3 regions of the Aminobacter sp. UC22_36 genome follow, and region 2 is predicted to be linked to each of the others. Evidence: riboswitches for the same ligand, from Rfam matches in the RefSeq annotation. Region 2 holds a riboswitch; each other region holds the start of a gene.
The links. A riboswitch is a leader RNA that binds a small molecule or an ion and turns the genes downstream of it on or off. The one in region 2 is predicted to bind cobalamin.
Positions count from the first base shown of each region.

Region 1: another riboswitch for cobalamin. It lies ahead of bluB (5,6-dimethylbenzimidazole synthase); the one in region 2 lies ahead of ACHMW7_RS10060 (ABC transporter substrate-binding protein).
Region 3: another riboswitch for cobalamin. It lies ahead of ACHMW7_RS27500 (ribonucleoside-diphosphate reductase subunit alpha); the one in region 2 lies ahead of ACHMW7_RS10060 (ABC transporter substrate-binding protein).

Region 1 covers NZ_CP171996.1:1,578,098-1,588,293, forward strand. The annotation lists gene galU (UTP--glucose-1-phosphate uridylyltransferase GalU) at 1-783, shown strand, start outside; cobalamin riboswitch at 848-1,033, shown strand; gene bluB (5,6-dimethylbenzimidazole synthase) at 1,080-1,814, shown strand; gene ACHMW7_RS10890 (outer membrane beta-barrel protein) at 1,811-3,496, opposite strand; gene ACHMW7_RS10895 (SIS domain-containing protein) at 3,647-4,645, shown strand; gene ACHMW7_RS10900 (MFS transporter) at 4,626-5,900, opposite strand; gene ACHMW7_RS10905 (TetR/AcrR family transcriptional regulator) at 5,957-6,598, opposite strand; partial or broken gene ACHMW7_RS10910 (NfeD family protein) at 6,730-7,193, opposite strand; gene ACHMW7_RS10915 (SPFH domain-containing protein) at 7,224-8,174, opposite strand; gene ACHMW7_RS10920 (NAD(P)/FAD-dependent oxidoreductase) at 8,291-9,505, opposite strand; gene hemH (ferrochelatase) at 9,571-10,196, opposite strand, start outside.
Region 2 covers NZ_CP171996.1:1,392,557-1,402,752, reverse strand. The annotation lists gene ACHMW7_RS10065 (FecCD family ABC transporter permease) at 1-1,041, opposite strand, end outside; gene ACHMW7_RS10060 (ABC transporter substrate-binding protein) at 1,105-2,154, opposite strand; cobalamin riboswitch at 2,424-2,618, opposite strand; gene ACHMW7_RS10055 (esterase/lipase family protein) at 2,932-3,660, opposite strand; gene ACHMW7_RS10050 (XRE family transcriptional regulator) at 3,724-4,029, opposite strand; gene torT (TMAO reductase system periplasmic protein TorT) at 4,183-5,265, opposite strand; partial or broken gene ACHMW7_RS10040 (hypothetical protein) at 5,420-6,598, shown strand; gene ACHMW7_RS10035 (ATP-binding protein) at 6,870-8,375, shown strand; gene torR (two-component system response regulator TorR) at 8,385-9,116, opposite strand; gene ACHMW7_RS10025 (hypothetical protein) at 9,312-10,196, opposite strand, start outside.
Region 3 covers NZ_CP171996.1:4,903,029-4,913,224, reverse strand. The annotation lists partial or broken gene ACHMW7_RS27535 (FGGY-family carbohydrate kinase) at 40-1,612, shown strand; gene ACHMW7_RS27530 (isochorismatase family protein) at 1,678-2,247, shown strand; gene ACHMW7_RS27525 (hypothetical protein) at 2,260-2,424, opposite strand; gene ACHMW7_RS27520 (hypothetical protein) at 2,594-2,986, opposite strand; gene groL (chaperonin GroEL) at 3,058-4,683, opposite strand; gene ACHMW7_RS27510 (co-chaperone GroES) at 4,723-5,037, opposite strand; gene ACHMW7_RS27505 (hypothetical protein) at 5,296-5,523, shown strand; cobalamin riboswitch at 6,203-6,415, shown strand; gene ACHMW7_RS27500 (ribonucleoside-diphosphate reductase subunit alpha) at 6,524-9,409, shown strand; gene ACHMW7_RS27495 (ribonucleotide-diphosphate reductase subunit beta) at 9,437-10,196, shown strand, end outside.

The DNA.
Region 1 (10,196 bases), 190 kb from region 2:
CCGGTGATTCAATATGTGGTCGACGAGGCGCGCGAGGCGGGCATCGAGCACTTCATCTTCGTCACCGGCCGCAACAAGGCGGTTATCGAAGACCATTTCGACGTCCAGTTCGAACTCTATGACACGCTGGCCCAGCGCGGCAAAATTGAACAGCTCGAACGTCTGCAGCGGCTGCAGCCGGGACCGGGCCAGACCTCGTTCACCCGCCAGCAGGTGCCGCTTGGCCTCGGCCACGCAGTGTGGTGCGCGCGCGAACTGGTCGGCGACGAGCCTTTCGCGCTGCTTTTGCCCGACATGATCATGCAGTCGGAAAAGAGCTGCATGCGCGAGATGGTCGAGCTCTATGCCGAGACCGGCAACAACATCATTGCGGTTCAGGAATGCGATCCGGCCGAGGCGCACAAATACGGCATCGTCGGACAAGGCAAGGCGATCCACACCGGCTTTGAGATCGAAGGCATGGTGGAAAAGCCGAAGCAGGGCACCGCACCCTCCAATCTGTTCATCAACGGCCGCTACATCCTGCAGCCGGAGATCTTCAACATACTGGCTAGCCAGGAGCGTGGCGCCGGCGACGAGATCCAGCTCACCGACGCGATGCTGAAGCTCGAGAAGATGCAGTCCTTCTACGGCTACCATTATCGCGGCCGCACCTTCGACTGCGGATCACCGGAGGGTTTCGTCGAGGCCAATGTCGCCTTCGCACTGTCGCGTTCCGATCTCAGCAAGAGCATGGCCGGCGTCATCGAAGGGCTGCTCGGCGAGATGAAGTCCGGCAAATAACCGGGAATGTCGCCCGTGCGTCAGGATTGGACGCACGGTACGATGGCTTTCGGCACCCGCTGCCGATAGAGATATCCTGCCAGGTGCCCGCAGCGATGCGGGAGAATCGGGAACACGGTGCAAATCCGTGGCGTGCCCAACGCTGTAAGAGGGACCGTATCGGCACAAGCCACTGTTCATGTTGAACGGGAAGGCGCCGACGACGGGTTGAACTCGAGCCAGAAGACCGGCCCGGCAGAAATCGTCCACCGCATGGTCAGGCGGTGGCAACCGATTTGCTCGCCAGGGGACACGCGATGCTTGTTGACCAGATCAATGCCATTTCAGGCTGTTTCGACCTTGCCGCGCAGGATGCCGTCTACCGCGCCATCTTCACGCGCCGCGACGTGCGCAGCCATTTCCTGCCCGATCCGATTGGCGACGAAGTGCTGGTGCGGCTTTTGCTTGCGGCCCATCACGCGCCGTCGGTCGGCTTCATGCAGCCGTGGAATTTCATCGTCATCCGCGATCGTCAACGACGCGAGCACGTCCGCGATCTGTTCTTTGCCGCGCGGCAACAGGAACTGCCTGAGATCGCCGAGGAGCGGCGCGAGCTGTACCGCAAGCTCAAGCTGGAAGGCATCTGCGAGAGCCCGCTCAACCTTGTCGTCACCTGCGATCGCAGCCGCTCGGCGAACTCGCCGCTCGGGCGCTGGCACAACCCGGAAATGGATCTCTACAGCACGGTTTGCGCCGTGCAGAATTTCTGGCTGGCGGCGCGTGCGGAGGGCGTCGGCGTCGGCTGGGTCAGCATCCTCGACCGCGAGGCGTTGAAGCAGTTGCTCGGTATTCCCGATCACGTCGTGCCGGTGGCCTATCTCTGCGTCGGCCATGTCAGTGAGTTCGCGCAAAAGCCCGATCTGGAGCGGCACGGCTGGGGCAGCCGCCTGCCGCTCGCCGATCTCATCATGAGCGAGGTGTTTTCCGGACAAGGCGAGGATGCGCTGAAGGCGGTTGCCGCCGACATGGGGGGTTTCCCGGCTGGACGCTAACGCTGGATCTTCAGCCCGACGAACACGCTGTTGGTCTTGCTGTCGCGGGACGGCAGGGTGCTGTCGAAGGTCTCGTGGCGCAGCTTGCCGGTAAGGCCGGCGTAACGATTGAGCCACCAGGTCAGGCCCGCTTCGGCGCTCAGCCTGAGTTCGTGGTTGTTGGAGCTGGCATAGTCACGATAGCCGACGCCGCCGGCAAGGAATGCGGTCAGGTTGGAGCGGATCTGCCGCTCGACGCTGAGACGGCCATTGTAGAGCACCGAGCCGCTGTCGCCGGCGGTGGTCGAACCTTCGACAAAGGTCTCGCCGGTCAGGCCGACGATCGTGCCGCGCATCGGTGACCATTTGAGGTCGGCGGCAATGGTTGCAGCGGAAACCGTCTTCAGCCGGTCGTCGTCGAAATCCTCCGATATCCAGCCGGCCGAGACTTCGCCACCGAATTTTTCGCCCATGTCGATTTCGACACCGGCGCGGGCGCCGGTGCGCTTGGACGAACGCTCGAAGCCTGCTGTGTCGAAGCGCAGGTCATAGACCCTTCGCCCGAACTCGATCTCGCCGAAAGGCGTAAGCGCCGGCGAGACCTCGTAGCCGACGCGGACCTTGCCGGAGTACAGCGTCGAATTGCGGTCCTCTTGCGAGAGCGTGGTGCCGTCAGTGAGTTCGGCATCGCTGTAGCTTTCGTTGACCGCTTCGCCGGTGATACCGAAGCGGAACTTGCCGACATCCTTTTCGACACCGAGCGAGCCGTTGAGGCTATGCAGGGTCGGCCGTTCGGCAGTGCCCGAGATGACCACGGGCGACGAGGTCGATTCCGGGCGCATGTTGTAGCCGAGCCGCGCCAGTGCGCGCAGGTCGTCGGCGAAGTCGAGCTGCAAGCGCCCGTCGATGCCGCCGCTGAGATCCTTGACCTCCTGGCCGGAGATGGATTTGCGGTAATTGCCATAGGCGTCGATGGTTGCCGAATGGTTCTCCCAGTCGGATGCGGCATTCAGCCTGAGCGTCGTCTCGGACAGGACCGCCGACTTTCCATCCGAGCTTGAATCGGCGTTGGACGTGGCGGTAACGCCTTGTTCCAGGCTTGGCTTGAGCACGAAGGTGCCGAAGCGAATGCCGGTCGGCTCGAACGGGTTTTGGTCCGGCAGCGGCCTGCGGCCTTCGATGGCGCGTTGGCGCTCGGCTTCGGGACCGCTTTCGACCTCCGTTTCGGAATCAACCGTATCCTGGCGCACCGTGCCGGTGGTCAGTTCGTCATCTGTCTCGGGCGCAGCCGGCCTGGCATCCGGCACCTCGGTGGTGCCGGCCAGCTTCTCCCGCGCTTCCTTGGCGCGCTGGCGTGCGGTTGTCGGCGGGCGGGCGGATGTGGGCGTGCCGGTCGTTGCGTCCTCTGCGTTGGGTGGTTCGCTGAACAAGTCCGTGGCGTCGGCGTCGGCCGGCTCGGGAACCGCACCGGGGCTGATCGGCTGATAGATCGGGGACTGCTCCTGCGTTGCGGTCTGCGGCGCTGTCGGGCGCCTCTTGTTGAGCAGCAGCGAGTTGTTGATGTCGTCGCTGACTGCGCCGCGCAGACCGACTTCCTGGGCATGCAGGGGGAGGACGCACAGCAACGTTGCCACACTTGCTGTCGCCAGCAAGACGCGGAGCCCCGCATCGTGTTTCCTTTGCTCCGGCCTGATCTGCGCCATCTTTCCCACTGCTTCGCCGACGCAAGGGCGTCGCACTTACCAACTGGTAAATGGCCATGGTTAACGGAGCGTTTCGCCCGAGCCCGTGGACGCCTCGTTTTGGGCGGATAATCATGGACAGGCGCGCGCCGACGCGCTAACGCATGCGCCATGCACGCTGGATCGTTGAAAAAAGAGCCGGACGGGCAGGCATCGATCGCCTCCGCGCTCCGTACCGTCGCCATCGAGCAGGCCGGCGTCGCCGCGCTTGTGACAGCGCTGGAAGGCCCACTCGCCGAGCCATTCGCCAAGGCAGTCTCGACCCTCGGCCAGCTCAGCGGCCGGGCGATCATCACCGGCGTCGGCAAGAGCGGCCATATCGGCTCCAAGCTGGCGGCAACCTTCGCCTCGACGGGAACGCCGGCCTATTTTGTCCACCCGTCGGAAGCCATTCATGGCGATCTCGGCATGATCACCAAGGAAGACGCGATCGTTGCTCTTTCCTGGTCGGGCGAAACGGCCGAGCTCAAGGGCATCGTTGCCTATTCCAGGCGCTTTTCGATCCCGCTGATTGCCATTACGGCTGGCGACTCGTCGGCGCTGGCACGTCAGGCAGACATCGTGCTGTCATTGCCACGCGCTCCGGAAGCCTGTCCGCATGGGCTCGCGCCGACGACCTCGACACTGCTGCAGCTTGTCGTGGGCGATGCGCTGGCGGTGGCCTTGCTCGAAGCGCGCGGCTTCACTGCCGATCACTTCCGCACCTTCCATCCCGGCGGCCAGCTTGGCGCGAGCCTGATGCCGGTCGGCGATCTGATGCACAAGGGCGAAGAGATGCCGATCGTCACGATCGGCACCAAGATGCCGGAAGCGGTCAAGACGCTGTCCAAGAAGCGTTTTGGCTGCGTCGTCGTCGTCGACGAACAGGGCAGGCTCGCCGGTATCGTCACCGACGGCGACCTGGCGCGCAATCTCGACCGGAATCTCGCCGAGACCAATGTCGAAGACATCATGACCCGGCAGCCCAAGACCGTGCCGCCGCAGATGCTGGCAGGCACGGCAACCGCGATGCTCAACGAGCACAACATCAGCGCCATCCCCGTGGTCGAAGATGACCGGCCGGTCGGGATCATCCACTTCCACGACCTGCTCAGGGTTGGCGCGGCCTGAACGAACTCGCAGGCTGGTCGTTGAGCTGGCGCCGTTTGCCTTTGTTGCCGTCCGCACCGTCTTGACCCAGCGCCAGCGCGGCTATGGCAGCACAGGCCGCCAGCACTGTTGCGCATGAGCTGAGCACCGCCGTTGTGCCGAACAGATCGAGTGCGGCGCCGACAACCAGAGCAGCGATTGGCGCAGTGGCCAGGATCAGGCTCATCGATGCCCCGATGACGTGAGCGCGCAGGCTCTTCGGCGCGCTGGTCTGCAACAGCGTGGTGAAAACAGGCGAGAGCGGCCCCGCAGCAATGCCCAGGATGGCCCCTGAGGCAATGAGCATGGGCATCGAGCGATCGATCGTCAGCATGACAACGCCAGCGGCAAGCCCGACGAATGCGGCAACGAAGACGCCGCGCAGACCGGGGATTTTGCCGATCATCGCCATGGCAAGGTTGACCGCTATCGCGCCTGCCGCGGCGGCGGTGAGGTAAATTCCCAGCATCGAGGCCGGTTGACCTTCGGCGCGCAGTATCGCTGGTAGCGCGACCGCTTCGAGCGCCACAAAGGTGCCGGTACCCAGGCTGGCCAGCAGCAAGGCCGTCCGCAACTGGACCGATCCGAAGATGATGCGCATGGCCGCGGCAAACTCGGTCTTTGCCGCGGACGATACCGGCCGCAAGCGGAAGTGCGGCAGGCTCAGCATGACCAGAACCGCCGCCGCCGCATTGATCGCCGCGATGACCCAAAGCAAGGTCGAGGTATCGACCATTGCCACCAGAACGGCGGCGATCGCCGGCCCGGCAATGGCTGCGCCGCTGTCGACAAGGTCGTCGATGGCGTTGGCGCGCAGCAGCGGCATGCGCGCCAGGCGCGCGATTTCCGGAACGCGGGCCTCGATCGCCACGCCACCGGGGCCGTCCAGGAAAGCGCCGCAAAATGCGAGGGCGACCAGCAGGCCGATCGTCAGCGTGCCCAGGCTGTAGAGCAGCGCGGCTGCGATGGCGGCGGCGGCACCAAAACCGACGGAGAGCACGGCTATGCGGCGAATGCCAAGTCGCTCGGCGACGAGTCCGCCAAAGGCGCTGCCGACGATCGCCGGAGCCAGCGTGATGAAGGCAACGACGCCCATCCAGCTTGCGCTGCCGGTGAGGTCATAGACCAGCCAGGGGTAGACGATCGCGGTGATCGCATTGCCGAGGTTGAAGACAATGCTGGCCAGTTGCAGCCCGGCAAACGGTCCGCGCGTTCTGGCAAGTCGCAAGGTGTTCATGATTGCTCCGCTGCTTGTCGCAGCTTGCTTCGGTATTTGCTTTTCTGCTTGCTGCTTCAGGCCTTGGCGATCACTTCCCGATCTGCCTTGGCGGGCACTTTTGCGCCCGGCCGGAGAAAGCGGGTCAGCAGCAGGTGCAAATTCTTTCGTTGTTCGAGCGGCCGGAAGCCAGGATCGACAGCGATGCGGCCGAATATCCCGTCAATCAGCGCCGCGATCCAGCGAGCGGTTTCGACAGGATCGAGCGACGCATCGATTTGCCCGCGCGAGGCGGCATCGCGCAGCATCAGGCTGAGTGCAGCTTGCATATCAGCATCGTGGGCGGAGACCAGTGCTGCGATCTGCTTGTCACGCATCGCCTCGGCGGAGATCTCCAGGGCGAGGCTCGAATAGGCGGGATCGGCGGCCAGTTCGAGCACGATGTCCATGAATTTGAGGATTTCGTCGAACAGGTCCTGGCTTTGATCGATCTGCGCGAAGTAGGCGGCCGTCTCCCTGCGGTCCTGCTCGACGATCGCAGCGATGATCGCCTGCTTGGTCGAATAGTAGTGGAACAGGTTGCCGGGGCTCATCCCCGCTTCGGCGCAGATTTCGGCGGTCGAGGTGCCGTGAAAGCCTTTCCTGGCAAAACAGGTGATGGCTGCAGCCAGGATCTGCTGCTTGCGCGCCTCGAACTTTTCAGGGTCGACCTTGCGCATCCGCGCTCTCTTCTATTATTAGAGTAATCAGTCTAATAATCAAGCGCAGCTGTCTGGTCAAGTGTAGGCCAAATGCGACGCGCAGACGGGTCGCAGTTGACCTGCCGATCAAACCAGCATGGCAGTTCGCCTCAGACCGGCTCGACAACCAGCTCCAGATCGGTGTCCGCGGCGCCGACAACACGCACCTGCGCGCCGGCGGGCAGGTCGGGGCCTAGACGCGCCATGTCGTGTCGCCGAGCTTGATGCGGCCACGGCCTTCCTTGATCGGCTCGGACAGCGTTGCCGTGCGTCCGACCATCTGGGCGCCACGGCGGTTCAGCAGCGGCTGGTCGGACGCCGTGTCGCGGTCGCGGACGATCTTCTTGCCGACATAGGCCGAGGCAAGCGCGAGCACGAGGAAGACCAGGACCTGCACCTGCCAGCTCCAGAACGCGGCGTCCCAGAGCAGCAGCGAAGCCGAGCCGACGATCAGCGCGGCGATGCCGATCCACAGCAGGAAGACACCGGGTGCGAAGATCTCCAGGCACAACAGGATGAAGCCGAGCAGCATCCAGTTCCAGGGACCGAGTTCAGCAACGATACGCGCGATCATCTGCGGTTCCTCAATTCAGTCCACGCCGGCTCAGTTCTGCTCGGGCGGAATCCGCGGCGTGCGTGAAGCCAGGCGCTGCGCGCCGGCGGTGCCGCCATCGCGGAACACCTCCTTGGCGATCTCGCCGATACCGCCAAGCGTGCCGATCAGCGCCGAGGCTTCCATCGGCATCAGCACGACCTTGCTGTTGCTGGCGGAACCGATCTTGGCCAGCGCCTCGGTGTATTTCTGGGCGACGAAGTAGTTGATGGCCTGGACGTCGCCCTTGGCGATAGCTTCTGACACCACCTGGGTGGCGCGGGCTTCGGCCTCGGCGGCACGCTCGCGGGCCTCGGCGTCGCGGAAGGCGGCTTCCTTGCGGCCCTCGGCTTCCAGCACCTGGGCCTGCTTCATGCCTTCGGCCTCGAGGATCTGGGCACGCTTGTTGCGTTCGGCCATCATCTGGCGGCCCATCGACTCGATGAGGTTTGCCGGCGGGTTGATGTCCTTGATCTCGACGCGCGTGATCTTGATGCCCCATGGGTGCGCCGCTTCGTCGACGACACGCAGCAGCCGCTCGTTGATGGCGTCGCGATTGGACAGCAACTCGTCGAGATCCATCGAGCCCATCACGGTGCGGATGTTGGTCATGGTCAGGTTGAGGATGGCGTTTTGCAGCCCGGCAACCTGATAGGCGGCCTGCGGCGCGTTCAGCACCTGATAAAAGGCGACCCCGTCGACGGCGACCATCGCGTTGTCCTTGGTGATGATCTCTTGCGTCGGGACATCAAGCACCTGCTCCATCATGTTCATCTTGGCGCCGATGCGGTCGATGAAGGGGATGATCAGGTTGAGACCGGGCGTCAGCGTCCTGGTGTAGCGGCCGAAACGCTCGACGGTGTAGTTGAAGCCTTGCGGGATTGTCTTGATGCCGGCGAACAGCACCAAAAGCACGAGAACGACAAGTACCGGGATGACAATGTCGAATCCGCTGAAGTTCATTCGGCTATCCCCCAAAATTGAACGCAGCGATGCAAGTCACCGCACCGCTCGATGATGAAGACTTAAGGGTCTTTGAGGGCCGTTACAATCGTGTGTCGGTGGATTGTCGACTGTTCTCAACGGTCAAAGCTGAACAACTCGGCGTCCCGGTCTTCATGGCCTGAAATGGCGGCGCTGACGATCTCGGCGGCGATGCGCGAATAGGTGATGCCGTTGCCGCCATAGCCCATCACCGCATGGATGCGGGGATGGCGAGGCAGTTTGCCGATGAAGGGCAGGCCGGTGGCGGTGGTGCCGAACGAGCCGGCCCAGGCGAATTCGGGTGTCGTGTCGAGCTGGGGCAAGAGACGCAGCAGCTTCTGCGAAATGCGATCCGATTTTTCGGCGATCAGGGCGTCGCGACGTGGCTCGTCGGTGAAATCCTCGTCCTCGCCACCGCAGATGACCCGGCCATCGGCGGTGGCGCGCAGATAAAGATAAGGGTCGGAGGCCTCCCAGATGAAGCCCGCACCCGGCCAAAGCGCCTGCTTGTGCGGTCGCGTGGCGATCGCCCAGGTCGAGATGATCTTGTGATCGGTCGCGGGCACGAGATCGGCGACGAGTTCATAGCCGGTGGCCAAAACGACGTGGCTGGCTGCGATCGTCGGGCCGTCAGCGGTCGCCACCACCACTTCGTCGCGGTGGGACTTGATCGCAGTTGCCTCGCTGGGCGCGTAGAAACGCGCCTTGCGTTCCAGCACCTTGCGCAACAGCCCAGCGGTCAGTTTTCGCGGATCGAGCGCCAGATTGTCGTGGCTGAGGATCGCGCCGTCGCGCTGGATGCCGAATTTTTCGCTCAACTCAGCCTTTGGCAGATAGGTGGCGTGGATGCCGGCAAGACGCCGCGCCTCGGCCTCGGCGCGCAATGCGCCTGCGCCCAGCGCGTCGCCGGCAAGATAAAGCGACTGCTTCGTCTCGGCGTTGCAGCGGATGCCGAGTTCGTCGATGCGCGCCTTGAGGTTCATCACCGCAAGCCGCGACCGTCGCCAGGCGCGCCCGGCGTCTTGCCCGCCGATCTGGCGCGACAGCACCGAAAGTGGCTGGTCGATCTCGAACTGGACAAGGGCCGTGGTCGCCGAGGTCGAACCAAGGAGCGGGCCGCGCCGGTCGATGCAGACGACCGAATGGCCTGTTTCGGTCAGCGCTTCGGCGATCATGGCGCCGCTGATGCCCATGCCGATGATGGCGACGTCGGCCTTGATATCGCGGGTGAGCCTGCCGGTAGGGACGGACGGCGCGCGATAGGCGTACCAGACCGGGCGTCCGGTCCTGAGGTCGAGCTTGCGGGTCATGAACGGGCGGGTCTCCCTGGCCCGCGTTCAACGTTGCGCGCCGGTGGAGGTTCCGCCCGCGGCGGCTAGACCCAACCCATCAGTTCGCGGCGGGTGATGGTCTCGATCACCGCCATGCCTTCCGGGCTGTCGTTTAGGCAGGGGATGTGGGAGAAATTCTTGCCGCCGGCATGGTGGAAGATCTCGGCGTTTTCGCCGGCGATCTCCTCCAGCGTCTCGATACAGTCGGACGAAAAGCCCGGATTGACGATGGCGATCGACTTGACGCCTTCCTTGGCCAGCCGTTCCACCGTCTTGTCGGTGTAGGGCTGCAGCCACTCCTGGGCGCCGAAGCGCGACTGGAAGGTGGTCATCAGCTTCTTGTCGCTCATACCGAGCCGCTCACGCAAAAGCCGTGTCGTCTTCACGCAATGGCAATGATAGGGGTCGCCCTTTTCGAAATAGGGCTTCGGGATGCCGTGATAGGAGGCGAGGATCACCTCCGGCTCGAAATCGAGCTTGGCCAGATGCTGCTCGATCGAGCGCGCCAGGGCTTCGATATAGACCGGCTCGTCGTAATAGGCTGGCACGCTGCGGATCGATGGCTGGGCGCGCAGCTTCATCAGTGCGCGGAACAGCTGGTCGTTGGCGGTTGCGGTCGTCGTTGCCGAATATTGCGGATAGAGCGGGAACAGGACGATGCGGTCGCAGC
Region 2 (10,196 bases):
GGCGACGACGATGCCCACCGGGATGACCGTCGGGCTGAACGCCATGCGCCCGACAGCGTCGGCCAGAAGCAGCAGCATGGCGCCGCAGATTGCCGAGAAGGGGATGAGGTAGCGATGGTCGCTGCCGATCATCAGGCGGGCGACATGCGGCCCGATCAGCCCGACGAAGCCGATCACCCCGGTGAAGCTGATGACCACCGCCGACACCACCACCGACAGGACGACGGCGAGACCGCGCAGCAAGGCGACGTTGATGCCAAGCGAGCGCGAGACATCGTCGCCGGCGCTGGTCAGCGCGTTGAACTGCCATGCCTTCGACTGGGCGAGCGGCAAGGCGACCAGCAAGGCCAGTCCGGCCACAGCGACAGCATCCCAGCCGATGCCGTTGAGGCTGCCGAAGGTCCAGTGCACGACCCGGGCCAGTTGCTCCTGGGTGGCGACGAACTGCACCGCCGCGGTCATGGCGGAGAACAGATACATCAGCGCGATGCCGGTCAGCACCATGGTCTGGGCGCCCATGCCGCGCAGCCAGGCCATCGAAAACACCAGCACGGCGCAGCCCAGTGCAAACAGGAAGGCCGTCAGCGGCACGAAATAGAGCCCGGCGGCGCTGAAGCCGACACCGAACATGATGGCGATGGAAGCGCCGAAGGCGGCCGCCGAGGACACGCCGATCGTATAGGGGCTGACCAGCGGGTTGCGGGTGATCGCCTGCATCAGCACGCCGGCGAATGCCAGCGAACCGCCGGCCACCATCGCCATGACGACACGCGGCAGGCGAAGATGGACAAGAACCCGCGCCTGCTGCGGGTCGACCTCGGCGACGAAATGGCCGAAGGTGATCTTCTGCAGAACGATCGCAAGCAGGGTCGAAAGCCCGGTTTCGGCGATGCCGACGATGGCGACGGATCCCGCCACCACCAGAAGCGCAAGAAACGAACACAGGATGACCGCCAGCCTGCGGTGGCCAGCCTGCCGGTAGCGACTGGAAATGCCGTGGGAATAGCCGCGATCCAGGCTGGTGGTGGTTGCGATGTCCATGGTCAGTGGGCTCCGGGTTGGGAAGCGCACGCCGCGACCGCTCGGGCGGCGGCGTGCAGGTCGTCAGTTGGACGCGGTGCCCTGGTAGGTCATGCCGCCCTGGAACGGCAGCCCCTGATAGATCTCGATCCATTCCTTCATCGCCGCTTCAGGATCGACGTCGGCGAATTTTTCGGGATAGAGCCATTTGGCGACCTGCAGCGCGCCCGTCACCTTGGACGAGCCGCCGGCCAAATAGTAGTTGATCAGCCGCACATTGCCTGCCTGTCCAGCCGGTGTGCCCGAAATCTCCTCGCGGGCGACGATGGCCTTCCAGCTTTCGACGAACTTCGCTTGCGGGATCGTCTTGTAAGACCCCGGCTGCAGCTTGATCACCAGATCGGGCTTGCGCGCGATGATCTCCTCAGGATCGACGGTGAAGCTGTTTTCGTTGCCGCGCGAGGATGGCTCCTTCTTGACGTCGATGTCGCCGAAGACGTTGATGCCGCCACCGGCCTCGATCATGTCGTGCCAGCCCGAGCCGGGCGTCACCGTCACCAGGTCGCGGACCTCCTCGAGATAGACGCGTCTGCGCTCGACGCCCTTCAGGCGCTCGGCCAGCAGATCCATGTAGCTGGTGTAATAGGCGTTGAGTGCGTCGGCCTTTGCCTTCTGCCCGAACAGCTTGCCGAACAGCGTCACGTTCTCGACATGCTGCAGCGTGTCCCAGGCGGTGACGACCAGCACCGGAATGCCGAACGCCTCGAGCTGTCGCGCCGCTTCCTCGTAGACGCCATTACGCGGAATGATCACCACGTCGGGCTTGAGCGCCACGATCGCCTCGTAATTGGGCTGGGTCTGGCCCTGGCCGACGATGTCGGTTTCCTTGAACTGCGGCCAGTAGGCCGGGTCGCGCATCGTGCTCGCGTCGACGCCGACGACCTTGTCGATGGCGCCGATGGCGCGGGCGAACTCGACCGCGTAGCGGTTGAAGATGACGGCGCGTTTGATCGGCAATTCCAGCTCGACCTTGCGGCCGGCATCGTCGGTGAAGGTTTCCGCGGCAGCCGGCGCCAGGCCGATGGCCGACGCCACGGCGAGGCCGAGCCACAGGGCCCAATGACTGATTTTCATGATCTCTCCTTGCTTGAAATGGGGGCGCAACGTTCGAGAACGTCAGCGCGTCCGTGCCCGGCCAACACCGGGGAGACGAGGCGCAGCATGGCAATGACAGCCGGCGACGTGAGACGCGCCTGCTGAAACTCTCGAATTCCCGGGGAACTTCCCGACATCGCCGCGCCAACCTCTGCCTGCCATGGCGGGGCTGCGGAAATGCGGGCCAAACGAAAGCCGCATGCGGACTTCCGAGCTGGAACCGTCACTCCTGTGGCACACCCCGACCACGGAATCTCACTCTGTCAGGCAGGTCTCCTGGCTCACGGATCGCAGCCTTTGTCGCCCGTCTTCCCGGCAATGACTGCCAGTGACATATGGACGATCGGCTCACCGCTTACAGTTGCGGGTCAGCTCCGGTTTCACACCGGATTCCCTCTTAGCTTCCGCCGAGAAGACGGAAGACCATGACGGCGGCAACCTAGCGGCAGCCAAGGTAAAGTCAAGTTGCCATGCGGGACTATACAGGAGCGGCATTTGCTGCCTTGGCAGCATTTTTTGAAGATCCGATGTTCAAGGCGGAAAGCTGGAGTTCAACTCCGCGCGGAAGCCAGTTGAATTCTTGGACCAGTTGAACTCTTGGGCCAGTTGAACTCTTGGAAATGCGTGGCTGTGGCAACGGACGGCCAGGCCGATCTGTCACAGGTCCATGGTGGCGCCAGTTGTCGTCGACAACCGGCAGGCCTGGAATGCGCCCGGCCCGGAATTCGCCCGGTTTGCCGGGCGCCGCTCGACGGCTCAATTGCCGAGGCCGCGCCGGACAAGGTCGCCGAGCGTCAGCTGATGATCGAACCGCCCAGTGCGCAGGAAGTTGATCGTCTGGGCGATGACCAGCGGATTGTTCATCATGAAGGTGTGCGTCGTCGGCAATACGATGTGGTCGGCCATGCCTGCAAGTTTCGTGCTTTCCACCGAAACCTTGCCGTCATTGGGACCGTTGAACATGGTCGACAGGATCGGGTTGAACGTGCGGTCGCCGGCGATGATGCCGAGTTCGAAGTCGGCTGCGCCCAAGCGGTTCGGAACGCTGTCGGGGCCGGTGCCGAGTTGCATGCCGGCTGGGCCATTGATCATCTCGAACAGCCTGAGATCACCGAGCGTGTCGACGACCTCGGAGCCATGGTTGGGCGGCGCAAGCATGACCACCCGGCCGAGATTTGCCGGCCGGTTGCCGATCAGCCAGGCCCTGAGCAGGATGCCGCCCATCGAATGGGTGACGAAATTGACCCTGGCAGCGCTGCCGCAACCGGCCACCGACGCATCGACATGCGCGATCAGCCTTTCGATCGGCGCATCGACCGAAGGGTAGGTATCATTGACGACGGCGTAGTCGACCCTGCCGAGCGTTTGCTCCATCAGCAGGAAGGATGTGTCGGTGCGCGCGAGCCCGTGCAGCAGCACGACGCAGTCGCGCGCCAGCGCAGCCGACGAGAGCACAGACAGCATCAGGGCCAGCAACAACCGCATGGCGCAAGCTAGTCCACATCGGCGGATGGCCTCAAGCCCACCGCAGCCGCGCACGGCACCTTGTCAGGGAACGTCGTCGCTGGCCGCGGGGCCACCCTCGCCCTCCAGCGTCGACAGCCTCCTGGTCACCGAGCGGCTGAACTTCAGGCGGACACCGGCACCATTGCCACCGTCTTCGGGGATGAAGACGGCACCATAATGTTCCAGTGCCGCTTGCAAGGCGCTGACCGCCGCATCGTTGGGGATGCTGATCTTGCGTTCGAAGGCCTCGATATCAGGCTCTGCGATTTGGGAGGCTGCGGCGAGCCTTTGCCGGCTGATCTCCACCAGGGCGCGTGCCGCCCTGCACATCGATCCCGTCATCATCATCGCCTGAGCCTCCTTGCCGAAAGCTCAGTGATGGCAAATGCCGGATCGTCTGTCACCCCACAGCCGAAGTCAGCCGTTACGACCTTGGTCGTTTCGTCGTCGGATCGTCGTGGGCGAAGGGCGACGCGGGCTGGCAGTGTGACGGTGCCGGTCTTACTGGACCTCGAAGGTCGGCTTGAACCAGGCCGGCGCCAGGGAGCGCTCGAGGTCGAGCGACTGCACATTGGTCCGGTCGATCACCTGGACCGGCGGCCCGACATGGCGATAGTGCAGCGTGCCTTCGATCGCCCGGATCGCCTGGTCGATGGCGATGCGGCCTTGCAGCGGCGGTGAATCAGTCGGCGCCGCCACCACCTTGCCCCGGTTGATCTCGCGGAACGTGCCGTGGGTGAAGTAGTCGGCCAGCACCTGGACGTGGTTGGCCCGCCCCTGTGCCCTCAGGATGCTGACGGCAGCGTCGGCGGTCGGCGCGCTGCCGACGATGTAGTCGATGTCGGGCTGGGCCTCGAGCAGTTCCTCGATCAGCAGCAGCTGGATCTCGACGCCGGTGTCGCCCCATTTGACGGCGTCGATGTTTGCCGAGCTCTGTTTCAGCGCGCCGCGGAAACCTGCCTCGACGAATTTGACCCAGCCGGCACCCTTGGGGCCGGGGAACCAGGCGACGGAGACCGGCATCGAGCCTGTCGGGTGCAGGCGGGCGAGATAAGCGCCGATCGACTGGCCCATCTCCTCCCACGAAACCCCTGATTTCGCCGCGATGCCGGCGTCGTCGATGTCGTTGACCGCCGCGATGACGGGGATGCGCCTGGCGATTTCCCTGATCGTCGGCGTCAGCCCCTCATAAGACACGGTGCCGACGATGAGCGCATCGGCATTGGCGCTGCAGGTGCGGATCTGCTCGATCTGGCGGTCGAGATTGGGGTAGCCGCCGGCCTCGACGACGGTCAGCTTGACGCCGGCCGAACGCGCCTGCTCGACCATGCCGTAGTTGACGCTGACCCAGTAGGAATCCTTGAGATGCGGGTAGGACGCGCAGATGCGCCACGGCTTGGCAGCCCTGGCGACGGGCTGGTAGTCGATCTCGGTGGGCTGCCTGGAATAGTCGAAAGGCGGGTCCCAGGCGTTGAGTTTCCAGCTCGTCGCCGCCTCGCCGGCCATGGCGGAATGGCCGGCATTGAGCGCCAGAAACGCGGCGGCAAGCAGGCCCAGACATTGGCGGCGGATGCGGGATTTCATCGCCCTAGGCTAGTGCATGCCCCCTCAAATCAAAATCGATTTTCACTGGCGATCATGTGCAATCAAAATGCCACGGCGTCCTTTGTCCATCCAATTGGACGCGCAGTGTTGTTGAGCGCTTACGCTGGCAGCGCAAACCATGGTTATATGAGCCATGCTTCATAGGTTCGGCATCGGCGGGAGGCTGTTCCTCGCCTTCTTGTGCATCACGGCTCTGTCGCTGACATCCGGCATCGTCAGCTGGCTGATCCTGCGCAACATCGCCGATGCGCAAGCGGTGGTGAACGCCCAGGCGCTGCCGGCGGTGGCGGCCACCCAGCGCACCGCCGAGCTCAGCGCCAAGCTGATCGCCACGGCACCCGCGCTTGCCGCCGTCACCTCGCGCGCCGAATTGCAGGCCGAGCAGACGAAACTCACCAGCCTGTCGCAGGAGATCGTCAAGTCGCTGGCCGAGGTCCAGCTTCTGTCGATCGACCCCGAACTCGTCGATGCGTTTGCCGGCTCGGTCGAAAAGATGCTGGCCAATCTCAAGCAGAACAACGAGCTGGTGCGGCAGCGGCTGGACGAGGACAAGGCCTATCGCGACGGCGCGGAAGCGGCCACGGTTGCGGCGCAATCGATCCTGCTTTTGTCGGAAACGCTGATCTCCAATGCCTCCGCCGGCGCCTCGGCGGTGACGGCAAGCCTCTACGGCCTGATCGGCGATCCGGCGCGCCGGGAAGACGCCTATGTCGCGCTTGACCGGCTGATCGAACACGACATCTATCTGATGGAGCGGATGTACGAGCTGCGTCACCGCAGCGCCCAGGTCAGCCTGCTGATCAACCGGCTGGGCCGCGCCGAATCGAAAGCCGAAATCAACGAGATCAGCGGCATTTTCCAGGACCATGTGAAGGTCATCAGGCGGCGTATCCTCAGCATCGACGACCCGGTGCGGCGCAAGCAGGGCATGGAGTTCTTCGGCGCCATCGAAGCGGCGGCGGGCGAGGCGCCGGTGTCGGGATCGATCTTCGGCCGCCGCCAGCATGTCGTCGACCTTGCCGGCAGCCTCGACGCCATGGCCCAGGCCAACCGCGACCTCGCGGTGACGCAGAACCAGGTCGCCAGGAACATTCTCGACCGCTCCGACGAGTTCGCCAGGACGACCGCCGAACGTGCCGACAATGCCGTGCGCATCGGCGTCATCGTGCTCGTCGTCACCTTGTTCGGCGCCATCCTCGTCTCGGGCGCCATCGTCTGGTTCTATGTCGAGCGCAATCTGGTACGGCGCCTCAGCGGCCTGTCGCGGGCCATGCAGCGCCTGACGGCGGGCGATCTCGACGTCACCGTGACCGACACCGGCGACGACGAGCTGCGCACCATGGCGGTGGCGGTCAACCAGTTCCGCGACGAGTTCGCGCCGGCGCCTGGAGCTGGAGCAGGAGCGCGAACGCATCACCGACGAGCTCAGGCGGCACCGCGAAGAGCTGCAGCAACTGGTCGAGGAACAGACCGAGCAGATCAGGCTGGTCAACAAGCGCCTGCGCCAGGAGGCGATCGACCACGACGAGGCCCGGGCCCGCGCCGAACAGGCAAACAGCGCCAAGTCGGCCTTCCTCGCCACCATGAGCCACGAGATCCGCACGCCGATGACCGGCATGCTCGGCATGATGCGCCTGCTCGCCGAGACCAGGCTCGGCCCGACGCAGCGCGAGCATCTGTCGGTCGCGGCGAGTTCCGGCGAAGCCCTGCTCGGCATCTTGAACGCCATCCTCGACTACTCCAAGGTCGAAACAGGCAATGTCGCCATCGACAAGGTCGACTTCGATCTGGGCAAACTGGTCAGCGGCGTGGTCGCCTTCATGCGGCCGATGGCGAGCGAAAAGGGGCTCGAACTCAGCTTGGAGATCGATCCCAGGCTGTCGCCTGCTTTCAACGCGGATGCCGGCAAGATCCGCCAGATCCTGTTCAATCTGGTCAGCAACGCGATCAAGTTCACCGAGCACGGCCACGTGCTTGTCGACGTCAAGGTCGCGGCCAACCGCAAGGGCATGCAGACATTGCGCCTCGCCGTGTCGGACACCGGCATCGGCATTTCGCCGGAGCGGCAGCAGGACGTCTTCCAGCCCTTCACCCAGATGGACGCCTCGATCACCCGCCGCTTCGGCGGCACGGGGCTGGGCCTTGCCATCAGCCGCGAGTTTGCCCGCCTGATGGATGCTGAACTGAGCGTCGCCTCGCAACCGGGCGCCGGCAGCATGTTCGCGCTCGACATGCCGCTGCGCAAGGCGAAGGCCGCCGGCCTGTCGGCCGACAAGCAGCATCGTGCGCGCAAGACCATGCCGTCGGCCTGCAACATCCTGGTGGTCGAGGACGACGATGCCACGCGGCTGGTCTCGACCACCATCCTGTCCAATGCCGGCCATCACGTGAAGGCGGTGAGTTCAGGCTATCTCGCGCTCGAAGCGATCGGCGATTTCAGGCCCGATCTCGTCGTCATGGATGTCAGCCTGCCCGGCATCGACGGCATCGAGACGATGAACCGCATCAGGCAAGCGCTTTCGGCGCCCGACCTGCCTGTGGTGGCGATGTCGGCGCATGTGTTCAAGACCGACATCGAGCGTTACCTCGATGCCGGCGTCGATGCCTTCGTGGCCAAGCCGATCGTCCACGCGCAACTGCTCGATGCGGTTGCCTCGCTTGGCGGCCGGCCAATCCGCTCCGCCGATCATGCCGAGGCGGCTTTTGACCTGGCCGCCTGCCAGGCCGACGTCGATGCCCTTGGCTCGGAGACCGTGCGGCGGCTGCACCGCATCGCCCATGACAGCCTGCCCCGCCGCTTCCAGTCGATGCGCGACGCCCTGAAATCAGGCGATCGCGAGGCCCTGCGCGATCTCGCCCACGCCACCCGCAGCACCGCCGGCTCGCTCGGCTTTCCGCGCCTGCTGAAGGCAGCGGAAGCGCTCGAAGCGGCGGCGGCACAAGCGCCTTCAAGCGCATTGCGCCGCATCGTCGACGCCTGTGAACAGGCCTTCGCCGAAGGCTCGCGACAATGGCTCGAGATACTGGGGCAAGAGATGCTAGGGCAAAAGACGCTGGAAGGCACAGCCGATCCGGCCCATTCGGCCTAGGCACTGCCCTCAGAAGCCCGAGGCGCGCGCCGGCTGAAGCGCGTCCGGCGCGAAGAAATAGCCTTCGCCATGGGCGGTGACGATGATGCGCGGCGTGCGCGGATTGTCGTTCAGCTTCTGCCTGAGGCGCCTGACCAGCACATCGACGGTGCGGTCGCTGGCGTCCCATTCGCGCCGCGAAATCTCGTGCAGCAGACGCTCGCGCGACAGCACCTGGCCGGGATTGGCCGTCAGCACCGACAACAGCTTGAATTCGGCGCCGGTCAGCTCGACGAAGCTGCCGTCGGCTGCCTGCAATGTGCGGCGCGACACCTCGAGCGCCCAGCCATGGAACTGCCGCGTGCCTGCGGCGACGGCAGGCTGCCGGCCCTTGCCGACGCGGCGCAGCAGGCCCTTGACCCGGGCCAGCAGTTCGCGGTGCTCGACCGGCTTGGTGACATAGTCGTCGGCGCCGATTTCGAGACCGACGATGCGGTCGACTGTGTCGGTCCTGCCGGTGACCAGGATGATGCCGACATCGGAGCGCTCACGCTGCTCGCGGGTCAGCTTGAGGCCGTCTTCGCCGGGCAGGTTGATGTCGATCATCAGCAGGTCGGCCGGGTGCCGGCTCATGATGGCGCGCATCTGCTCGCCGTCGCCGGCCTCGCTGACCTTGTAGCCTTCGGCCAGGAAATAGCCGGCCAGCTTGGCCCGCGTGACCGGATCGTCCTCGACGATCACGATGTGATGTTGAACCCGCATGCCATCTTGTCCTCCCGACTTTGTTGACATCATTTCACAAGTCGGCCCGCACCGGCAACGAGGATGCAGTGCTCGCATGCCCGAGGCAAAGCAGCAACGTCGCGAGTGCTGCACTGCCTGACTGATGAAACAAGCCGGCACCGCACCTGTCATGGCGACGCCGGCCTCTGCCATCACGGCTTGGGATCTGCCACGTCAGCCTTTCTTTGCCGAGAAGCAAGGCAGCACGTCCTCCTCGAAATATGGCTCCTGATTGACCCAGAACATGTAGCCGACCTTGAGGAAATCCTGCGCAAAGGCATGAAGGACCGGCACCAGGTTGGTGCGGTTCGCCACGACATTCGTCGAGCCAGTCTCGCCGACATAGTTGCCGTCCTGCACCGCAATGCCAAGCGGCACCGTGAACTTGCCTTCATGCATCATCGCCAGGGCATGGTTGAGCTGACCCTTTTTCATGTACATGAGATCGGGAGCCCCCATGCCGACGCCGATCTTGTCGCCAAACTCATAGATCCCGCGCAGATATCCCTTGTCCTCCCAAGGCAGCCATTCGCCGGGCATGAAGTTCGCGTAGAGCATGGTGGTCGAGGTCGGGAACGCCATTTTCATGGCACGCATATTGGTCTTGAGCGCTGCCACATATTTGTCCGGGGTAAAGGACGAATCCGTATCCGTCGAAACGCCGATGGCCGTTTCCTGCAGGTTGATGCCTTCGATCACGCCGTCGAACTGCTTGCCAAGCGCGGCAAGCAGTGCCGCGAAACGCAGCTGGACCTTGGCGTTCCAGCGCTTGGCGACCCAGCCTTCGACGACGCCGCCGTCGGTATATTGCGCGGTGACGCCCCCGTCATAGTCGCCCTTCAAAAGATAGTCGGGCACCGGCTTGTATTCGGGAGAGAAGGACGCTTCCTGCAACTGAATGAAGAGCCGCTTGCCATGTTTGGCGAGATAGTCGACGTCGGACTGGATCAGCGAGAAATCGTAGTGTCCTTCGGTCGGCTCGAGCTGGCGCCACGCATACATGATCTGCGCACCGACAAAGCGATCGCTGGTCAAGAACGCATGGTCGCGGATCGCATC
Region 3 (10,196 bases), 1.9 Mb from region 2:
CGGCTGTCCAAGCGGGCCGTTCGGGGCGTCGTCGTTGTGATGGCGGCTTATCTGTGTGCGGTCGACGTCGGCACCGGCAGCGCACGCGCCGGCATCTTCGATGCATCGGGCAAACTGCTCGGACGCGCCGAAAACCCCATCGCCATGAACCGTTCGGCCTCCGGCCAATGCGAGCACGATTCCGAACAGATCTGGTCGGCAGTCTGCGTGGCTGTGCGCAGTGCCCGTGCGGCGGCCGTCGTCGACCCGGCCGAAATCGTTGGCATCAGCTTTGACGCGACGTGCTCGACGGTGTTCCGCGGCAGGGCCGGCGAGCAGGTCGGCATTTCGAGCAATGGCGAGCAGCGTTGGGACACCATCGTCTGGCTCGACCATCGCGCATTGGCCGAGGCCGACGAATGCACTGATACCAGCCACGAGGTGCTCGGCTATGCCGGCGGGGTGATGTCGCCGGAGATGGCGACGCCCAAGCTGATGTGGGTCAAGCGTCATCTGCCACAGAGCTGGGCCCGGACCGGCCAGCTTTTCGATCTCGCTGATTTTCTCGGCCACAAGGCATGCGGTTCGCTCGCCCGCTCGCAATGCACGCTGACCGCCAAATGGACCTATCTCGCCCATGAGCGCGAAGGCTGGCGTCACGATTTCTTCGCTGCGGTCGGTCTCGGCGACATCTTCGATCATGCTGCCTTGCCGCATCGCGCAAGCCCTGTCGGCGCCGATCTTGGCCCGCTCACGTCGGCTGCCGCCGAAGCGCTCGGCCTGACCATCGCATGCCGTGTCGGTGCCGGCATGATCGACGCCTTTGCGGGTGCCATCGGCGTCATCGGCGGCCTGTCCGGCATCGAACGCCACCTTGCGCTGATCGCCGGCACTTCGAGCTGCGTCATGGCGATGTCGCCCGAGCCGCGGGCATTTGCCGGCGTCTGGGGGCCGTATTTCGGCGCCGCCCTGCCCGATCTCTGGCTGAGTGAAGGCGGCCAGTCGGCGACGGGCGCGCTGCTCGACCACATCATCCGCTGGCACGGCGCCGGTGGTGAGCCTGATGTCGCAATGCACCGGCGCATCACCGAGCGCATCATGGAACTGCGCGGCGCCGAGGGCCTCGACCTCGCCGGCCGCCTGCATGTGCTGCCCGATTTCCATGGCAACCGCTCGCCGCTGGCCGATCCCGCATGCGCTGGGCGTGATCAGCGGGCTGGCGCTCGATTCGTCCTTCGACAGCCTGTGCCGGCTCTACTGGCGCACAGCCGTTGCCATAGCGCTCGGCCTTCGCCATGTGCTCGACGCGCTTAACGCCAATGGCTACGGCATCGACACGCTGCACGTCACCGGCGGCCACACCCGCAATCCGCTTTTGATGGAGCTCTATGCCGACGCCACTGGGTGCACCGTCGTTGAACCGCTTGGCGGCGATGCCGTGCTGCTGGGGACGGCCATGGCTGCGGCCTCTGCTGCCGGGCTTTATCCGAGCCTTACCGAAGCTTGTGCCGCGATGCGCCAGGAGGGTCGCGCGCGCCAGCCCAATCCATCGGCGCGTCCACGCTTTGACCGCGACTACCGGGTGTTCCTCGAAATGCACCGCCAGCGCAAGGCACTCGATGACATTGTCTGAGCCGGTCACCATATGCCTCTCATTCGGGTGAGGGGCCATCGGTGCAAGCAGATCGGGGAGTTGACATGGACGAGGTGCCGACCGCCGACGTGTTGGTCGTTGTCGACGTGCAGAGCGCCTTTGTCTGCGGCGCTGAAGCGGTCCCGGATCATCCAAGGCTTCAGGCAGCGGTGGCGCTGTTGCTCGAGCAGGCACGCCTTGCGCGCGTGACGGTCATCTTCATCCAGAATGACGGAATGCCGGGCGCTGTCGACGAACCGCACAGGCCGGGATGGGAGCTGCACTTTGCCCCGCTCCCAGGCGAGCATGTGGTGCGCAAGACGGGTGACGACGGCTTCGACGGCACCGGGCTGAACGAACTGCTCGCGGCTTCCAGCGCGAGCGTCCTTGCCATCTGCGGCACGCTTTCCGAGATGTGCGTTGCCGCGACAGCCCGGACTGCGATGGCCATCGGCTACGGCGTGATCCTGCCGCATGACGGCCATGCAACCTATGATGTCCCGCCCGGTCCGGGCGGCTCCCCGGGTGTTCCCGCGCGCATGGCGGCGCGGGCGGCGGAATGGTCGCTCGGCGATGAAGTAACGATTGTGGCTTCGGCGAGCGATGTCAGCTTTGCCGGCCACCAAGCGGGCTAGCTGCCCGGAACTTCATTCCACCTGGTCGTCTTCGGCCACTGGCCGATCGCGCTGCTGAGCAGCATCGCTCGATTTCCTGTGCTGCGCCGCTGCCGTCTTGCGGATGAAATCGAACCGGTTTTCGTCGGTATCAGCCGGCTTCGGCAGCGTATCGGTCTTCTTTGAAAATTTGATCATGGGCGAAATCCTATCCTGCTGAAGCCGAGGAGCCCGCCGGGAAATGCCCTGGCGGCGGCAGCACTAGTCTTTCGAGACGAAAATCAGGCCGGTTCGAAAATCCGCAGAGTGCAAACTGTCCGCGCCGAGTGTGCGTTTTCGGCGCGGACGTCACGGGTCTCGGCAGATCTTAGGCCGCGAGTGCTGTGGCGCAGCCGATGGAAGCGCGCCGGTCGGGAGCGGTCTCTCCCGGCATGGTTGCCCAGCCGCCGGTCTCGACGAACTTCTGCCTGTCATAACCGACGGACTTGGCCTTCAGTTCGGTCAGCTTTGCCGCTGCATCGGGTGCTGCGTTGAACCGCTCGACGCATATGGTCGAGGCGAGCTGGCCGCGCGCCACGTCGCCGGCCGTCTGCGCAAGTGTCTGCGAGGTGCCGCCGGTGACCCAGCCGCCCCAGCTGAAGCCGATGATCATCGTGGCGACGGCGGTGCCGACGCATGTCCAGACAAGCGTTGATTTGGACGGCTGGTAGTTCTCCCAACGTGCGGCGAGGGACTGCTTCTGGTTGCTCTGCATAGCCATGGAAACGTTCCTTGTTGATGGGTGGGCAGTCACCATCCAGCCGCATGGCGGCCGGACGGTTCAGGCGTGGCTTAGTAACCCATGCCGGCTGGGTTGCCGCCGCTGGACGCTTCCTTCGCCGGAATGTCGGCGATCATGGCTTCGGCGGTAATCAGCAGGGCTGCGATCGAGCCAGCATCCTGCAGTGCCGTGCGAACGACCTTGGCGGGGTCGACAATGCCGGCCTTGATCATGTCGACATAGGTTTCCGTCTGCGCATTGAAGCCCAGATTGGCATCCTTGCCTTCCATCAACTTGCCGACGACGACGGAACCTTCGACACCGGCATTCTCGGCGATCTGCCGGATCGGTGCTTCGAGCGCCTTGAGCACGATCGAAATGCCGGCGGTGACATCGGCATTCGCACCGGTGAGCGTTTCAAGCACCGCCTTGGCGCGCAGCAGGGCCACGCCGCCGCCGGCAACGATGCCTTCTTCGACGGCCGCACGGGTGGCGTTGAGCGCGTCGTCGATGCGGTCCTTCTTTTCCTTGACCTCGGTTTCGGTCGCGCCGCCGACGCGGATGACGGCAACGCCACCGGCGAGCTTGGCCAAGCGCTCCTGCAGCTTTTCCTTGTCGTAGTCCGAGGTGGTTTCCTCGATCTGCATCTTCAGCTGGGCGATACGGGCGGCGATGCCGGCCTTGTCGCCGGAGCCGTCGATGATCGTGGTCGTGTCCTTGTCGATGAGCACGCGCTTTGCCCTGCCAAGCATGTCGATGGTGACATTCTCAAGCTTGATGCCGAGGTCCTCCGAGATCAGCTGGCCGGCGGTCAGAACCGCGATGTCCTCGAGCATGGCCTTGCGGCGATCGCCGAAGCCGGGCGCCTTGACGGCGGCGACCTTGAGGCCGCCACGCAGCTTGTTGACGACGAGTGTGGCCAAAGCCTCGCCTTCGACGTCTTCCGAGATGATGAGCAGCGGCTTGCCACTTTGCACAACGGCCTCGAGGATCGGCAGCATCGCCTGCAGATTGCCGAGCTTCTTCTCGTGGATGAGAATGTAGGGATCTTCCAGTTCGGCCCGCATCTTGTCGGCGTTGGTGACGAAGTAAGGGCTGAGATAGCCACGGTCGAACTGCATGCCTTCGACGACGTCGAGTTCGGTCTCGGCGGTCTTGGCTTCCTCGACGGTGATGACACCTTCATTGCCGACCTTGTCCATCGCCTTGGCGATCATGTCGCCGACGGTGGCATCGCCATTGGCGGCGATGGTGCCGACCTGGGCGATCTCGTCCGACGACTTGACCTTCTTGGCCCGCGCCTGGATGTCCTTGACCACGGCAGCGACAGCAAGATCGATGCCGCGCTTGAGGTCCATCGGGTTCATGCCCGCGGCCACCAGCTTGGCGCCCTCGCGCAGGATGGAGGCGGCGAGCACTGTTGCTGTCGTCGTGCCGTCGCCGGCGAGGTCGTTGGTCTTCGAGGCCACTTCGCGCACCATCTGCGCGCCCATATTCTCGAATTTGTCAGAAAGCTCGATCTCCTTGGCGACCGTGACACCGTCCTTGGTGATGCGCGGCGCACCATAGGCGCGGTCGATGATGACATTGCGGCCTTTCGGGCCGAGCGTTACCTTGACGGCGTTGTTGAGCAGTTCGACGCCACGCAACATGCGGTCGCGGGCATCGGTCGAAAATTTGATTTCCTTGGCAGACATGATTTTGGTCCAGTTCGTTCTTGAGGCGGCAGAGCCGGATCAGGCGGCTTTCTTGGCCGCTTCGCTCGTGTCGACGATGCCCATGACGTCGCCCTCTTTCATGATCAGGAGATCGGCGCCGTCGATCTTGACTTCGGTACCCGACCATTTGCCGAACAGCACGGTGTCGCCAGCCTTGACGTCGAGCGGGATCAGCTTACCGCTTTCGTCGCGCGTGCCTGGGCCAACGGCAATGACTTCGCCTTGCTGGGGCTTTTCCTTGGCATTGTCGGGAATGATGATGCCGCCTTTGGATGTGATATCGCCTTCGGCGCGCCGGATGACGACGCGGTCGTGAAGTGGTCGGAATTTCATGAAGATTCTTTCTGCAGTCGGCGCATAGGGGACCGCATCCTCTATGTACGCCCTTTGGCACTCGAATGACAGGAGTGCCAAAAATTATTCCGCAGGCGCCAGAGTATTCAAAAATAACAGGTGCCAGAGGCGCTTAAAAACCTGATTCAGTGACAAATAGCCGAGAAATTTGAATTCCGGGCTGAGAAACCTTATTTAAGGCGCAGTGGAATTTTTATTTTCCGCGCACGAAGAGGATTTCAGATATTGGATGTAGTCATGGAAAATTTTCTGGAAAAAGCTCAGTCTCGTTCGATCGAGGCACAGAAGAAGACAGCGGAGCGCAACAGCGCCATGGCCGAATATCAGTCGGAAGCAAAAGCCCGGGCCATCAAGACCGCAAAGTTGCGGGAATTGCGCTTGGCCAAGGACGAGGCTGACCGCGCCGCCGAGGCTCTGAAACCCGTAGAACCCAAGAAGAAGCGCGTAGCCCGCGCTGCAAAGTAGCAAGCGGCACCTGCCTGGCCGGACTGCCACAAACGACGCTCTAGTCTTTAAATCTACGCATCGTGCTTTCCGAAAGTTGTTTCCGATTTTCGAGCCGATGCGCTAGGCAGGATGGCCAGTCGGTCGGCGTCAGTTCGACGATGCCGGCCTTGCAACCGTCGGCAATCCTATTGTCTTATCCGACGCCCCTCCCCATATGAGCCCCATCGGCAGTCCGCCGGGAGTGAAACGCGCGTCGAGATACGATGTCGGGTTTTGCCGCGGATTGTTGAATTTGCCCTGATTGACGGCTGGCCGACCACGAATGTACCGGCGGTGTGCAAGTCTCAGGACCCAGAGGGAAGCGGGCTGGCGCCCGCTTTTTTCGTTTCTGGGGGGCTTCCTCCGGACTTAACGCCGCATCGGCGATGTCGCTCGAGCGCGAGCTTCTGTCCTTCGGCCGCGACCGCCTCGTCATCATCGTCACCCATCATCTCTTTTCGGCGCGTTCGGCCGACACGATCCGTGCTCGACGAAGGCAGGATCGTTGGTGTTGGCAGCCATGAACCCCTGAGTGCCGAGTGCTCGCTCTATCAGGCGCTGTGGCGCGACTACGTCAGGATTGATCGGCCGCCGGCGTTGAGTGGTCGAACAGGTGGAAATGATTTTTCCACCTGTTGACACGACACCAGTCAGTCATACTACATGTAGACATCGTGGTCTTCCGAGTTGATTCCAGCTCGGGAGCTAAGAGGGAAGCCGGTGAGCGATTTCGCAATGCCGGCGCTGCCCCCGCAACTGTAAGCAGTGAGTTGCTGTCGCGTAGTGCCACTGGCGCCAATGGGCGCTGGGAAGGCCAGACAGCGGTAATGACCTGTGAGCCAGGAGACCTGCCGCGATAGATTCTGAACGTCCACGGGCGGGGTGTCCGGTGGTGCGCTTGCGTTCTGCCGGCTTGCGCCGGTCGAAATCCGGCAGCGTCCGCTCGAGGCCCTTCGCCCCCAAACCATCGGGGAAGATGATGCCGGCGACCTCTACATTTCACAGCAACGGGACCGACAGGATACCGTCCGGGCTCAGCCAGAGTCCTAAGGCCGCGTCCGAACCTGGCTTCCGCGTCATCCGGCGCAACGGCTCGGTGACGCCATTCGATGCGACCAAGATCACTGTGGCGCTGACCAAGGCGTTTCTCGCCACAGAGGGCTCCGTGGCGGCGGGTTCGCGCCGCGTCCATGAGGTGGTCGAAGACATGACGGCACAGGTCGTCTCAGCCCTGACCCGGCGTGCCGACGCGGGCCGCACCTTCCACATCGAAGAAATCCAGGACCAGGTCGAACTGGCGCTGATGCGCTCGGAGCACCACAAGGTCGCCCGCGCTTATGTGCTCTACCGCGAGGAACGTGCGCGTGAGCGCGCCGCCGCCAAGGTTGTGTCGGTCGAGGTCGCCGCACCGGCGCTCCAGGTCAAGGCCGATGACGGCAGCCTGGCTCCGCTGGACGAGACGCGCCTAGCCCGTATCGTCGATGAGGCCTGCGCCGGGCTCGAGGCCGTCTCGGCGGCTGCCATCCTGGCCGAGACCAGGCGCAATCTCTATGACGGCATCACCGTGGACGAGCTTTCGCTGGCGCCGATCCTCGCCGCGCGCACGCTTGTCGAGACCGAGCCGAACTACGCCTTCGTCAGCGCCCGGCTTTTGCTGGACCGGTTGCGGCGCGAGGCGCTGAGCTTCGTCTCCGGCAGGCCGGAGCAGGCCACCCAGGCCGAAATGACCGAGCGCTACGCCTCCTATTTCCCCGCCTTCATCACCACCGGCATCAAGGCCGAATTGATCGACCCCGAACTTGGCCGTTTCGACCTTGCCAGGCTGAGTGCCGCGCTTAAACCCGAGTGCGACCTGCAGTTCCAGTATCTTGGCCTGCAGACGCTTTATGACCGTTATTTCCTGCACACCAGGGGCAAGCGTTTCGAACTGCCGCAGGCCTTCTTCATGCGCGTGGCGATGGGCCTGGCTGGGCGCGAGATCGACCGCGAGAGCCGCGCCATCGAGTTCTATGACCTGTTGTCGTCCTTCGATTTCATGGCCTCGACGCCGACGCTGTTCAATTCCGGCACGCTGCGCCCGCAATTGTCCTCCTGCTTCCTGACTACCGTCGCCGACGACCTCGACGGCATCTTCAAGGCGGTGAAGGACAATGCGCTGCTCGCCAAATATTCCGGTGGGCTCGGCAACGACTGGACCCCGGTGCGCGGCCTCGGCGCCCACATCAAGGGCACCAATGGCGAGAGCCAGGGTGTGGTGCCGTTCCTCAAGGTGGCCAACGACACGGCGATTGCCGTCAACCAGGGCGGTAAGCGCAAGGGTGCTGTCTGCGCCTATCTCGAAACCTGGCATGTCGACATCGAGGAATTCCTCGACCTCAGGAAGAACACCGGCGACGACCGTCGCCGCACCCACGACATGAACACCGCCAACTGGGTGCCGGACCTGTTCATGGAGCGCGTCGAGGCCGATGGCGCATGGACGCTGTTTTCGCCCGACGAGGTGCCCGACCTGCACGATCTCTATGGCACGGCATTCAAGGCGGCCTACGAAGCCTACGAGGTGAAGGCTCTGGCTGGTGGCATCAAGGTGTTCCGCACGGTCAAGGCGCTCGACCTGTGGCGCAAGATGCTAACCATGCTGTTTGAAACCGGGCATCCATGGATCACCTTCAAGGACCCCTGCAATATCCGTTCGCCACAAGGCCACATCGGCGTCGTGCATTCGTCGAACCTCTGCACCGAAATCACCCTCAACACCTCGAAGGACGAGGTCGCCGTCTGCAATCTCGGTTCGGTCAATCTCGCCAATCACATCGCAGCCGAAGGTCTCGACCTCGACCGTCTCGCCCGCACCGTGAAGACGGCGATGCGCATGCTCGACAATGTCATCGACATCAATTTCTACACCATCCCCGAAGCGAGGCGCTCCAACCTGCAGCATCGTCCGGTCGGCCTCGGTCTGATGGGCTTCCAGGATGCCTTGCAGGCGCTGAAGATCCCCTATGCCTCCGATCAGGCGGTGGCCTTCGCCGACGCCAGCATGGAAACGATCTCCTATAACGCGATTTCGGCGTCTTGCGACCTTGCTGCCGAGCGCGGGCGTTATCCGAGTTTTGACGGTTCGCTGTGGTCGAAGGGCATCCTGCCGATCGATTCCATCGACCTGCTGGCCAAGGCGCGCCCCGGTGTCGACATGGACCGGGCATTGACGCTCGACTGGGATGCCTTGCGCAAGCGCGTCAGGAAGACAGGCATGCGCAACTCAAACACCATGGCCATCGCGCCGACGGCGACCATCTCCAACATTTGCGGTGTCGCGCAGTCGATCGAGCCGGCCTACCAGAACCTGTTCGTCAAATCGAACATGTCCGGCGACTTCACCGTGGTCAACGCGGCACTGGTGCATGAGCTGAAGGCGCGCGGCCTTTGGGACGAGGTCATGGTCTCCGACCTCAAATATTTCGACGGCTCGATCGGCCAGATCGACCGCATCCCCGACGATCTCAAGGCGCTCTTCGCTACCGCCTTCGAGATCGACAGTGTCTGGCTGATCGAAGCGGCGTCGCGTCGGCAGAAATGGATCGACCAGGCCCAGTCGCTCAACCTCTACATCGCCAATCCGAGCGGCAAGAAGCTCGACGCGCTCTACCGTCTGGCATGGAACAAGGGCCTGAAGACGACCTACTATTTGCGCTCGCGCTCGGCCTCGCATGTCGAGAAGTCGACGCTGAAGGGCACCGACGGCAAGCTCAATTCCGTCTCCGCTGTCGCTGTTGCAGCGTCAGCCCCAATCATCGTCAACGCCGATGCCGCATGGGGCAAGGCCTGCGCCATCGACGATCCCGAATGTGAAGCCTGCCAGTAAGCGGCGATCAGGAAGAGGAACAACAAGATGCTCGACTGGTCTGATCCAAAGGCTGCCGCCGCAACCATCCACCCCGCCTTCACAGGCGACGTCCCGCTTGCCGATGCCACCGGGCTGGGTGTGATCGAACGCGGTGGCTGCCGCGTCCGCGTCGACGACAAGCGCATGATCAACGCCCGTGCCGACGTGAACCAGCTTCTGCCGCTCAAATACCGCTGGGCCTGGGAGAAATATCTCGCCGGCTGCAACAATCACTGGATGCCGACCGAAGTGTCGATGCAGGCCGACATCGCCCTGTGGAAGTCGAAGGATGGGCTGACCGACGACGAACGGCGCATGATCAAGCGCAATCTCGGCTTCTTTGCCGCGTCGGAGAGCCTGGTTGCCAACAACATCGTGCTGGCCATCTACCGCCACCTCACCAATCCCGAATGCCGGCAATATCTGCTGCGCCAGGCCTTCGAGGAGGCGGTGCACACCCACACCTTCCAGTACATCGTGGAGAGCCTCAGCCTGGACGAGGGCGAGCTGTTCAACATGTACCGCGAGGTGCCTTCGATCACCGACAAGGCGGCATGGGCGCTGAAGCACACCCAGCATCTCGACGACCCGGATTTCAGGACCGGCACGCCCGAGGCCGACCAGGCTTTCCTGCGCGACCTCGTCGCCTTCTACGTCATCTTCGAGGGCATGTGGTTCTACACCGGTTTCGCCCAGATATTGTCCTTGGGCCGGCGCAACAAGATGGTCGGCATAGCCGAACAATACCAGTACATCCTGCGCGACG